2 regions of the Parajatrophihabitans canadensis genome follow, and region 2 is predicted to be linked to the other one. Evidence: riboswitches for the same ligand, from Rfam matches in the RefSeq annotation. Region 2 holds a riboswitch; the other holds the start of a gene.
The links. A riboswitch is a leader RNA that binds a small molecule or an ion and turns the genes downstream of it on or off. The one in region 2 is predicted to bind cobalamin.
Positions count from the first base shown of each region.

Region 1 (5,813 bases), 410 kb from region 2:
GGCCCAGGCGGAAGCGTCCGCCGGACAGCGCATCAAGTGTCGCAGCAGTCATTGCGGTCAGGACCGGGCTGCGGCCCGGAATCTGCATGATCGCGCTGCCCAGGCCGATGTTTTGAGTTTGAGCACCTACCCAGGCGAGCACGGTCACGGAGTCCGAGCCGTACGCCTCGGCGGCCCAAACGCAGTCGTATCCGAGTTGATCGGCTTCCTTGGCGAGCAGGACGTTGTCGAGGTTTCCGGCGCCGCCGCTCCAATAGCCCATGTTCAATCCAAGCTTCACGCCAGTCACACTAGCGACCGGTGGGCAACTTGTCGGCCGACTTGGGTGTGCGTCCCCGCGACGGACCTGAGGGTGCACTAGGTTCTTGCGTGTGGAAACGCGCGCCTTGGGACGAAGTGGCTTGAAAATCTCGGGGCTCGGGCTAGGCACCATGACCTGGGGCAACGGAACCGATGCCGATGAGGCAGCCGCGATCCTTGTTGCCTTCCACGATGCCGGCGGCACGTTCGTGGACACCTCAGTGTCTTACGGTTCGGGTAAGTCAGAGCGCATTCTCGGCGAGTTGATCGCCGATGTCGTACCGCGCAGCGATCTCGTCATCGCGTCGAAGGCCGGCATTACCCGCACCGGCGATGAAGTCCACATTGATGCCTCGCGCGGCGCCCTGCTGCGACGTCTGGATGAATCACTGACCAATCTCGGTGTCGACTACCTCGATCTCTGGCAGGTTCACACTGTCGACCCCACGGTTCCCGCCGAGGAGACGATGTCCGCCTTGGATGCAGCCGTGTCTTCGGGCAAGGCACGCTATGCGGGGGTTTCCAACTACTCGGGCTGGCGCACCGCACAGGCGGCCACCTGGCAACGGGCAGTGCCAGGACGGGCGCCAGTAATTTCGAACCAGGTCCGTTACTCCTTGCTCGATCGTGGGATCGAGCGGGAGGTAGTGCCGGCCTGTACAGATTTGGGTATCGGCATTCTGCCCTTCTCACCGCTCGGCGGCGGCGTGCTGACCGGAAAATACCGCGACGGCGTGCCCGCGGATTCTCGGGGCGCGGCGCAGGGTCGCAATCTGGCCAGCTATTCCGAGCCGCGGGCGGTCGGAATTGTCGAAGCCGTAGCTATCGCCGCAGACGGGCTCGCAACCTCGCCGATTACGGTGGCGCTTTCATGGTTGCGTGGGCGGCCCGCAGTTACCGCCCCGATCGTCGGCGCGCGGACGCTGGGTCAACTCACCGCGGCGCTCCAATCCCTGTCGGTCGAGCTCCCGCTCGAGATTCGCCTCGCACTCGATGATGTATCGGCACCCGTCGTCGGCTATCCCGAGGACCTCCGCTGACCGAGCCGGGCCGTACGGACGAACGGGTCTTCGCAGCTTTCTGTGCAGCCGGATTGTGGCAAGGCCTGGGCTCGACGTTGGCAGCCGCGCTCGCCGATGCGGACATCCGGACACCCGACGATGTGACTGCCGAGGCTCTGTCGACGCTGCCCAGAGTCGGTAAGTTGCGAGCCGGCCGACTTTTCTCCGCCTTCATCGCTGCCCAGCCGGCCTATGACCTCGTCGCCTTGCTGCTCGCCGCGGGGCTACCCGCGAGATTGGCTGGAAGGCTGGTGGAAACCTTTGGCCCAGGGGCGGAGCGGTTGCTCAAGGATGACCCCTGGCGCTTGCTCCAGCTCACCGGAGTAGAGGTCGCCGACGCCGACGCCCTCGGGCGCGCAGCGATTCCCGGTGTACTGCAAGGCGATCCCCGACGCTCACGCGCGCTCGTCGGCTGGTCGCTCAGCCAGGCCGCTCGCGAGGGCCACACCGTCAGCACGGTAGAGCAAGTCACGGTGGATCTAGAACTTCACCGAGTTGCCGATCCGGCTAAAGCCATCGCCGATGCGTGCGCCGGTGAGGTCGTCGAGGCCCTAGATTCGGTGGTCGATTCTCAACTGGCTCTCAAACGGTATGCCGAGGCCGAACGCGCGATTGCCGAGGCGATTCATCGACTTACTGATACCGCCGCACTTATCGGAAAGGCGCGTGCCGGCAAGCGGCGAAAGTCTGAGGTCATTGATCCTGATGCGCTCGACTCGGTCCAGCGCTCTGCCGTCGACAACGCCCTTGACCACGGTGTCAGCGTGTTGACCGGTGGCCCGGGAACGGGAAAGAGCCGCACTGTGGCGACGGTCGTCCGTGAAGCGGAACGGATCGGAAAATCGGTGGCTCTGGCGGCGCCGACCGGACGCGCGGCCAAGCGCCTGGCCGAGCTCTGCGATGCGGAGGCCACAACGATTCACCGTCTGCTCGGCGTTCAGCCGCGTGCGACAACGGGTACGGACGGCACCAGCGCTATCGTCGATTTCTCAGCCGGCTTTTCGCGCGGACCTGACTGGCCGCTCGATCAGGATCTTGTCGTCGTTGATGAGGCCTCGATGCTAGATGTGGAACTCGCCGCCGCGCTGCTGCGTGCGTGCGCGGACGGTACCCACCTGATGATCGTCGGCGATGCTGCCCAGTTACCGTCAATCGGGCCTGGCCAGGTGCTCGCTGACCTGATTGCCTCGGCCGTCGTCCCTGTCGTTGAACTTACGACGCTTTACCGGCAGGACGCGGGCGGCGCGATCGCGCGCCTGGCCACCGCAGTCCGTGAAGGTGATCTGCCAGCCGTAGATTCGCCAGATCGGGAGGTGGTCATCGTCCCAGCGCGTGGCTCTGCCGAATGCGCGCACCGCGTCGTACAGCTCATGACGGACTCGATCCCCCGGGCGCTCGGTATCAAAACCGAGCAGATACAGGTCGTGACGCCGGTACACAAAGGTCCCGCCGGCACGATCGCCCTCAACGCGGCCCTCAAGGCGAAACTGAATCCACCCGTGTCTAAACAGCTGTTCGGTCGATTCGATGTGGGAGATCGGGTGGTCGCCACCGCCAACCACCTCGAGGTGACGCCGACAGGGTTTGCGAATGGCGAGGTCGGAGTGGTGACCAAGGTCGCCGACAAGGTCGTGACGATAGATTTCGGATCCGGGCCGGCCGAGGTTACCGGCAAGGTGCTCGCCGACATCAGTCACGGTTGGGCCATCACTGTCCATCGCGCACAGGGCTCGGAATTCGGTGCGGTGATCGTGGTGCTGCCGCCCGAAGGTGGCCGGATGTTGTCCCGTCCGTTGGTGTACACGGCACTGACGCGGGCGCAGCGGCATCTGTCAATCGTCCATGGCGCGGGGCCAGCGGTGGCCCGCGCTGTCCACGACATCGGATCAAAGCCGCGACGAACCGCCTTACGCGATTTCCTCGGCTGAACCGGCCTTCGCTACGGCGAGGATGATGGCCGCAGCTTTGTGATCGCAGCTCGAAGGCTAGGGTGCCATTTGGCAATACCTGCGAGGTGCCCCGTCCGGGGAGAATCGGAAAGCCGGTGCGACTCCGGCACAGGGCCCGCTGCGGTAACCGGCTAGTCAGAGATCACGCGCTTTGCGCAGTCACTGGGCTCAACGGCCTGGGAAGGCGATCTCGCGACAGCGATCCGGAAGTCCGAAGACCGGCCTCGCTCAGAATGCCGCCTCGGCGGCCGGATGCGGGAGCCTGCCATGACATCGACGCCACAACGGACTGACAACACAACACAAGCGCGAGCTGCGCTGCGCCCACTTATGGACGTCTATGACGCGATCGAGCGCCGGCGCGACGTACGAGCCGAGTTCACGGGTGCGCCACTCGATCCTGACAGCCTGCGGCGCGTCTTGGGGGCAGCGCACTCAGCGCCGAGCGTGGGCCTGACTCAGCCGTGGGATTTCGTCATCGTCCGTAGCCAGGAATTGCGACGGGCCTTCAAGGCGCATGTATCAGAGGAGAAGCGCGTTTTCGAGCAGTCGTTGACAACGGTGCAGCAGCGAACCTTCAGCCGAATCAAGATAGAAGGGATCATGGACTCGAGCGTTGGCATCGTCGTCACGTACGACTCTGAACGGGGTGGTCCGGCGATCTTGGGACGGCACGCAATTGCCGATGCGGGCTTGTATTCCACCTGTTTGGCGATTCAGAACCTGTGGCTGGCAGCGACGGCAGAAGGACTCGGTCTCGGCTGGGTCTCCTTTTACCGGGAGGAATTTCTGCAGCGCCTGTTGAAGATTCCGACGCAAATACGCCCGGTGGCATGGCTGTGTGTGGGTCCCGTGTCTGAGCTCGCCACCATTCCCGATCTGGAACGGCACGGCTGGCGTGCTCGTCGACCGCTTGCCGATGCGATCCACAACGACTGCTATGGCATCCGATCTGATGGAACGATCTGAGGCACGGCCACCGCGCGCATCGGCGCGGTCCGATCCCCGCATATTTTGGCAAAGTGGGCTCAGATCCGCTCCCGGGTGCTGATTTCGATGACATCTAGAGGCACAATTGCGGGATGCCGACAGAGAACAGGGCGGACTCTGATCCAGACTGGGAGTACGCACCGCTGCGCATCCCCTCCGATGTCACGAGGGTGAACGCGGCGGTGCGGCTGGCGTTACACGCCGAATATGGCGGCTGGGAACTCGCTCGAGTCCGCAAATACGAGGACGGCTCCCGTCAGATCCTGCTCAGACGTAAACGCCGCTTGGCTGATGCCCTGCCGATGCCGGGTCTGATCGCCTAACCCGGGTTCAGCTGGCGCTGGCCTGCCAACCGCTACGAACGTGGCTCAGCACGCTTTCAGGAACCGATCGAGAACGCGCACGCCAAACTGCAGCGCATCCACGGGCACGCGCTCGTCGATGCCGTGGAACAGTGACGAAAAGTCAAGATCGGCAGGCAAGAGCAACGGCGAAAAGCCGAAGTTTCGGATACCGAGTTGCGAAAACGACTTGGCGTCCGTGCCGCCCGACATCAGGTAAGGCACCGCGATCGCGGACGGGTCCTCGGCCTTCAACGCCGCCGCCATGGCATCGACGATCTCGCCGTCGAACTCGGTCTCGACTGCTATGTCCTTGGTGACGAACTCCCTGGATATCGAGGTGCCAGGCGTGGCGGCCGAGGCGATGATCGCATCAATCGTCTCGAACAACTCCGGTTCATGGCCAGGCAGGAAACGCGCATCAATTGTCGCCTCCGCCGAAGACGGAATGACGTTGGCCTTGTATCCCGCGGACAACATCGTCGGGTTCGCCGTATTGCGGAGGGATGCACCAATCATCCGCGCCATACCGCCGAGTTGCGGCAAAGCCGAACCTGGATCGTCGGGATCGATCGGCAACCCGGTCACGGTGGCGATTCGACTCAAAAACTCGCGAACAGTCGGAGTCAGGTGGACGGGAAACTCGTGCTCCCCGATTCGAGTGACCGCGCGCGCGAGAGCCGTTACGGCATTATCACCGTGCACCATGGAGCCGTGCCCCGGTCGCCCCTCTGCGCGCAACTTGAGCCACCCGATGCCCTTTTCAGCGGTTTGGATCAGATATAGACGCAGGTCGCCCCCAACTGTCACCGAGAACCCGCCGACCTCGCTAATCGCTTCGGTGCAGTCGGCGAAGTAGTCAGGATGATTGTCGACCAGCCAGTGCGCACCTTTGAGGCCGCCGGCTTCTTCGTCCGATACGAAGGCGAGGACGATGTCGCGGTCCGGTTGGATGCCTCGCCGCGACCAATCCCTGACCACGGCAAGCGTCATCGCGTCCATATTCTTCATATCCACGGCGCCCCGGCCCCAGACATAGTTGTCCTTCACCTCGCCTGCGAACGGGTCAACCGACCATTCCGATTTCTCGGCCGGAACGACGTCGAGATGGCCGTGGATCAACAGCGGCTTACGATTCGGGTCCGTCCCCTTGATCCGCGCGATGGTTGATG
Region 1 is NZ_CM132445.1:2,581,873-2,587,685, forward strand. It holds gene ACSMXN_RS12555 (LLM class F420-dependent oxidoreductase) at 1-280, opposite strand, end outside; gene ACSMXN_RS12560 (aldo/keto reductase) at 372-1,340, shown strand; gene ACSMXN_RS12565 (AAA family ATPase) at 1,418-3,289, shown strand; cobalamin riboswitch at 3,357-3,551, shown strand; gene bluB (5,6-dimethylbenzimidazole synthase) at 3,641-4,279, shown strand; gene ACSMXN_RS12575 (DUF5703 family protein) at 4,393-4,623, shown strand; gene ACSMXN_RS12580 (M20/M25/M40 family metallo-hydrolase) at 4,669-5,813, opposite strand, start outside.
Region 1: linked by a shared signal. The riboswitch ahead of bluB (5,6-dimethylbenzimidazole synthase) and the one ahead of cobN (cobaltochelatase subunit CobN) in region 2 are both predicted to bind cobalamin.

Region 2 (5,813 bases):
AGCGTGTCTGTGTTCTTGGCCGCGACATTGATTCGCTGATAGGCGGTTTCCATATCCGGACGCGCGCCACGACCGTCAAGCCCACGGCCGTAGGCGAATCCGCCCCAGGCCGCGTAAACCTCGGCCAGATCGGCATCGTCACGCCAGTTGCGAGCATCGATCAAAGGCAACAATCCCGCACCGTACGAACCTGGCTTGGAGCCAAAGATTCGAGTGGTGGCACGACGTAGATCGCCGTGCTCGGCCTGATCCTCGGCGACGTGTGCCTTGACATAGTTCTGGTCGTCAGGTTCGTCCAGTCCGGCAACGAGGCAGACCGCGTCGTCGAGCATCGCCACCACGTGCGGAAACGCGTCCCTGAAGAATCCACTTATCCTGACGGTGACATCGACCCTCGGGCGGCCCAACTCGGTCAAGCTGATCGGCTCGAGCGAACTCACGCGCCGAGAGGCTTCGTCCCAGACCGGTCGGACGCCGAGCAAAGCCAAGACCTCGGCAATATCGTCGCCGGAGGTCCGCATCGCGGACGTGCCCCACACCGACAGGCCGACCGATCGCGGGTACTCCCCGGTCTCTGCGAGATATCTCGCGACTACCGATTCCGCGAGGGCCTGACCGGTCTCCCACGCCAGCCGCGACGGAACAGCTCGCGGGTCGACGGAGTAGAAGTTGCGACCGGTGGGCAGCACGTTGATCAGGCCGCGCAACGGTGACCCGCTGGGTCCGGCCGGAATGTAGCCACCGTCCAGAGCGTGCAACGTGTTCGTGATCTCGTCGGTCGTGGCTGCCAGCCTGGGAATGATCTCGGTAGCTGCAAAATCGAGAATGCGTGCCACCTGCGGATTGGGAGCAGTCAGCAGCGACGCGACGATCTCTTCTCCACTCACAGCCCAATCGCGATCGTCCATAGCTTGGATCAATGAACGCGCCTGCGCTTCGAACGCATCGGTGATCTCGCTGCTTTCAGCACCTTCGGTGTGGCCGAGGGCCTCTCGCAGGCCCGGCAGCGCTTGCGCCTCACCTGCCCACATCTGCCGGGCGCGAAGCATTGCCAGAACCAGGTTGACCCGTGCTTCACCCTGTGGCGCAACGCCGAGGATATGCAAGCCGTCGCGGATCTGTGCGTCCTTGATCTCGCAGAGCCAACCATCAACGTGCAGCAACAGATCGTCGAACTCGGCATCGTGCGGCCGGTCGGTCAGCCCGAGATCGTGATCAAGTTTAGCCGCCTGAAGCAAGGTCCAGATCTGCGCTCGGATCGCCGGCAACTTCGCAGGATCCATCGCCGCGATCTGGGCGTGCTCGTCAAGCAGTTGTTCCAGCCGGGCCATGTCGCCATAACTCTCGGCTCTGGCCATCGGAGGCACGAGGTGGTCAACCAGCGTGGCGTGCACCCGACGTTTTGCCTGGGTGCCCTCGCCGGGGTCGTTGACCAGAAACGGATAGACCAACGGCAGGTTCCCGATCGCGGCGTCGGGTCCGCAGGACGCCGACATGCCCGCATTCTTACCCGGTAGCCACTCAAGATTGCCGTGCTTGCCGACATGCACCATCGCGTCCGCACCAAACTCACTGGCAAGCCAGTGATAGGCGGCCAGGTAATGATGGCTCGGCGGCAGGTCTGGATCGTGATAGATCGCGATGGGATTGGCGCCGAAACCTCGCGGCGGCTGCACCATGATCACGACGTTGCCCGCCCGCAGCGCCGCGAGCACGATCTCACCCTCGGGCTGTTGACTTCGATCGACGAACAGATCACCCGGGGCCGGACCCCAGTGTTCTTCGATCCGCGCCCGCAGATCGGCTGGAAGCGTACTGAAGAAGGCCTGATACTTCGCCGCGGACAACCGAACCGGGTTGCCCGATAGCTGATCTTCAGTCAGCCAATTCTCGTCCTGGCCGCCAGCAGCGATGAGCGCGTGGATCAGGGCATCACCGTCGCCAGCCGTGACGCCCGGCAACGCCGCCTCGCCGGTCTCGGGCCCGATGTCATAACCCGCTGAACGCATCGCCGCCAGCAAGGCCACCGCCGAAGCGGGCGTATCCAAACCCACCGCGTTACCGATGCGCGCATGTTTGGTGGGATAGGCCGACAGCATCAGCACAATTCGTCGCTCAGCCGGCGGCAAGTGCCGCAGGCGAGCATGCTTCACGGCGATACCGGCCACCCGCGCGGCACGTTCGTGATCGGCAACATAGGACGTCAGCCCGTCCGGCCCAACCTCCTTGAACGAGAACGGGACGGTGATCAGCCGGCCGTCGAATTCCGGAATGGCGATCTGCGTCGCGGCATCGAGGGGAGACAACCCCTCGCCGCTGTCCTCCCATACCGCTCGCGAGGAGGTCAGACAAAGCCCTTGCAGGATCGGAACGTCCAGCGCCGCCAGCGCGCCGACGTCCCAGTCCTCATCTGAGCCGCCCGCGCCTACGTCGGCGGGCTTGCTACCGCCCGCGGCGAGGACCGTTACCACCAGCGCGTCAGCCCTGCCCAGTGTGTGCATGAGCTCTGGTTCGGAAACCCGAAGCGAAGAGCAGTAGATCGGCATTGGTAGGCCGCCTGCGTCCTCGATCGCGTCGCACAGCGTATGCACGAAGCCGGTGTTTCCAGCCAGCTGGTGAGCGCGGTAGAACAGCACCGCGACGACGGGACGGTCGACGGCGATGTCGTCGACCGAAGAATTCGGACGCTCCAACGCGCCCCAGGTCGGCGTCTGCGCGGGAGGTTCGAAGCCGAACCCGGTAAGCAAGACTGCATCCGACAGAAAGTTGTAAAGCTGGCCCAGATTCTGGCTGCCGCCCTGGGCGAGGTAGACGTGCGTCTCGGCCACCAAACCACCGGCAACCGTGGACAGCTCCATCAGCTCCGCATCAGGTGCCTGCTCGCCACCGAGCACCACAACGGGCAGACCGGACGCGAGCACCCTGTCCAGGCCGTCCTCCCAGGCTCGCCGACCACCGAGAATCCGAACTACTACGACCTCGGCACCCTGCAACAACTCATCGAGTGCGCCCGGCAGGACTCGTGCCGGATTGGCCAGCCGGTAGTCGGCCCCGCTTTCCCGGGCGCTCAGCAGATCGGTATCGGATGTCGACAACAGCAGAATCACGGGCAGTACTCCAAGCTCTGGCGAGGTCCGCGCCCCGGTGAGTTTTTGCTGCGACAGAGAGTTCCTGGCTTCGGAGCACCCGATTTCGGGCTATTTCACTCTCCGTGACAGTGGCGGGACCGCACCGGATTCACACCGGTTTCCTGCACATGACGCTGCATCTTTCGTCCACAAGCGTCCCACACCGTCTCGGGCAGCACCGCGCCGCTCTGAAACATCCACATTGGGCCGCGCCGTACGATCCCCCTCATGGCCGAGACCCGACTGCGCAGCGATGCCTGCCCAGGCGCGCTCACTGTGCACGTGGCTGCAGACGGCGGGTTGGCCCGGGTTCGATTGCCCGGTGGGCTGATCACGGCAGCGGCGCTACGGGTGCTGGCAACGGCCGCCTCCGACTTGGGCGATGGCGAACTCGAACTGACCTCCCGGGGCAATATCCAGCTCCGTGGCCTCGCTCCAGGTGCGGAATTCGACCTCGGTGAGCGTATTGCGGCAGTGGGGCTGCTCCCGTCGCCATCGCATGAGCGCGTACGCAACATCGTCGCTTCGCCGTTGGCTGGAATCGACCGGCCAGACATCCCGAGCACTGGTCAAACGACCGAGCTCGCGGAGCTGGCGCAGGAGCTGGACCGCAAGCTGTGCGCCGAACCGATGCTGGCCGAACTGCCGGGTCGGTTCCTGTTCGGCCTCGATGATGGCCGCGGCGACATCCTCGCCCTCGAGCCGGACCTCACTGCGTTTGCGAGTACCCCAGGCCGGTTTCAAATCTGGCAGCCGCACGCAGATCGAGGCTGCGAGGTGCCGGTCGAAGGCGTCACCGACACGCTGGTGGCCGGCGCACTGATGTTTCTGCAGGAACGCAAGGCAACAAACTCGAAGGCTTGGCGCATCAGTGAGCTCCCGGACTCAGCGCGGCACGTGACTGACCGGCTCATCGCTGAGTTCGGTGCGTCGCCCGCGGCCGGCACGCGCGGACCGCTGTTCGCCGGCGTACCGGCAGGCACAGCCGAACCAGCAGGCATTGTCGAACAGCCGGATGGACGTTCGGCCCTGGTGGTTCTGGCACCGCTGGGTCGGCTCTCCGGCCAGCAGGTCCATTTTCTCGCGAGCAAGGCAGGCAGCCGAGGACTACGCATCACCCCGTGGCGCAGCGTCGTCGTGCCTGATCTGGTCGACGTGGGCTCGGTTGCCCAAGCGGCGGCTGAGTTCGGACTTGGCGTCGACACGGACTCGCCCTGGTATCACATCAGCACCTGCGCCGGGCGTCCTGGTTGTGCAAAGGCATTGGCCGACGTGCGCGCGGATGCCATCGCCGAGCTGGAACGATCGGGCACACCGCAATACACCGTGAGGTGGAGCGGTTGCGAACGACAATGCGGTCGCCCCCGACATACCGCAGTTCATCTAATTGCGACCGGCAACGGTTACCGACGAATGGAAAACGGAATTTCGTGATCGAGTACATCCGCGATGGATCAGAGATCTATCGCCAATCCTTCGCCACCATTCGCCGGGAAGCTGATTTGAGCGGCGTGGCCGCCGACCTGTCACCCATCGTCGTACGGATGATTCACGCCTGTGGAATGGTCGATCTGCCCGCCGACGTTGGGTACTCCCCCGGTGTTGTTAGCGCGGCCCGATCGGCCTTGCGCTCCGGAGCACCCATCCTGTGCGATGCGAAAATGGTCGCCAGCGGCATAACGAGATCACGATTACCCGCCGACAACGAGATCATCTGCACTCTCGACGAGCAATCCGTCCCCGAACTGGCCAAGCGCACTGGTACCACTCGTTCGGCGGCCGCGATGGATCTGTGGGGCCAGCGGATGGCCGGCGCGGTCGTGGCAATCGGCAACGCACCGACTGCCCTGTTCCATCTACTGGAGCTTGTCGAGGCCGGTGCCCCGAGACCGGCCGCGGTAATCGGCATACCAGTGGGGTTCATCGGAGCCGCCGAATCCAAGCAGGCACTCGAGCGCAACGTGCTCGGTCTGGAATATCTCGTGGTTCACGGACGCCGAGGTGGTAGCGCCATCACCGTCGCCGCCGTCAACGCAATCGCAAGCGAGACTGAGTGAGCGACGTAGCGAGCGCCAGCGAGCGAGAAGCGGAGCGGAGCGAATGGGCAGCCCGATGATCGAATTCGGCAAGCTCTACGGAGTGGGATTGGGGCCCGGTGACCCTGAACTGGTAACGATCAAGGCCGCTCGCCTGATTGGCCAGGCTGATGTCGTGGCGTTTCATTCAGCACGACACGGCCGATCCATTGCCCGCGGCATAGCCGAACCGTACCTGCGCGCCGGCCAGATCGAGGAACAGCTGACATACCCCGTCACCACCGAGACCACCGATCATCCTGGCGGCTACACCGGCGCGATGGCCGACTTCTACACCGACGCTGCCCAGCGATTGGCGACTCATCTCGAAGCCGGTCGCGATGTGGTGTTGCTGGCCGAGGGCGACCCGCTGTTCTTTTCCTCATACATGCACATGCACAAACGACTGGCAGGTCGATTCGAGACATACATCGTTCCGGGAATCACCTCAGTGAGCGCAGCCAGTGCAGCAGCTGGCACACCACTTGTCGAAGCCGACGAGGTGCTGACCGTCTTGCCTGGCACCTTGCCCCCGGAGATTCTTGCCGAGCGGCTCCGAACGACTGATGCCGCAGCAATCATGAAGGTCAGCCGGGGTTTCGCCGGAATC
Region 2 is NZ_CM132445.1:2,995,725-3,001,537, forward strand. It holds gene cobN (cobaltochelatase subunit CobN) at 1-3,107, opposite strand, end outside; cobalamin riboswitch at 3,146-3,311, opposite strand; gene ACSMXN_RS14530 (nitrite/sulfite reductase) at 3,357-4,562, shown strand; gene ACSMXN_RS14535 (precorrin-8X methylmutase) at 4,559-5,185, shown strand; gene cobJ (precorrin-3B C(17)-methyltransferase) at 5,229-5,813, shown strand, end outside.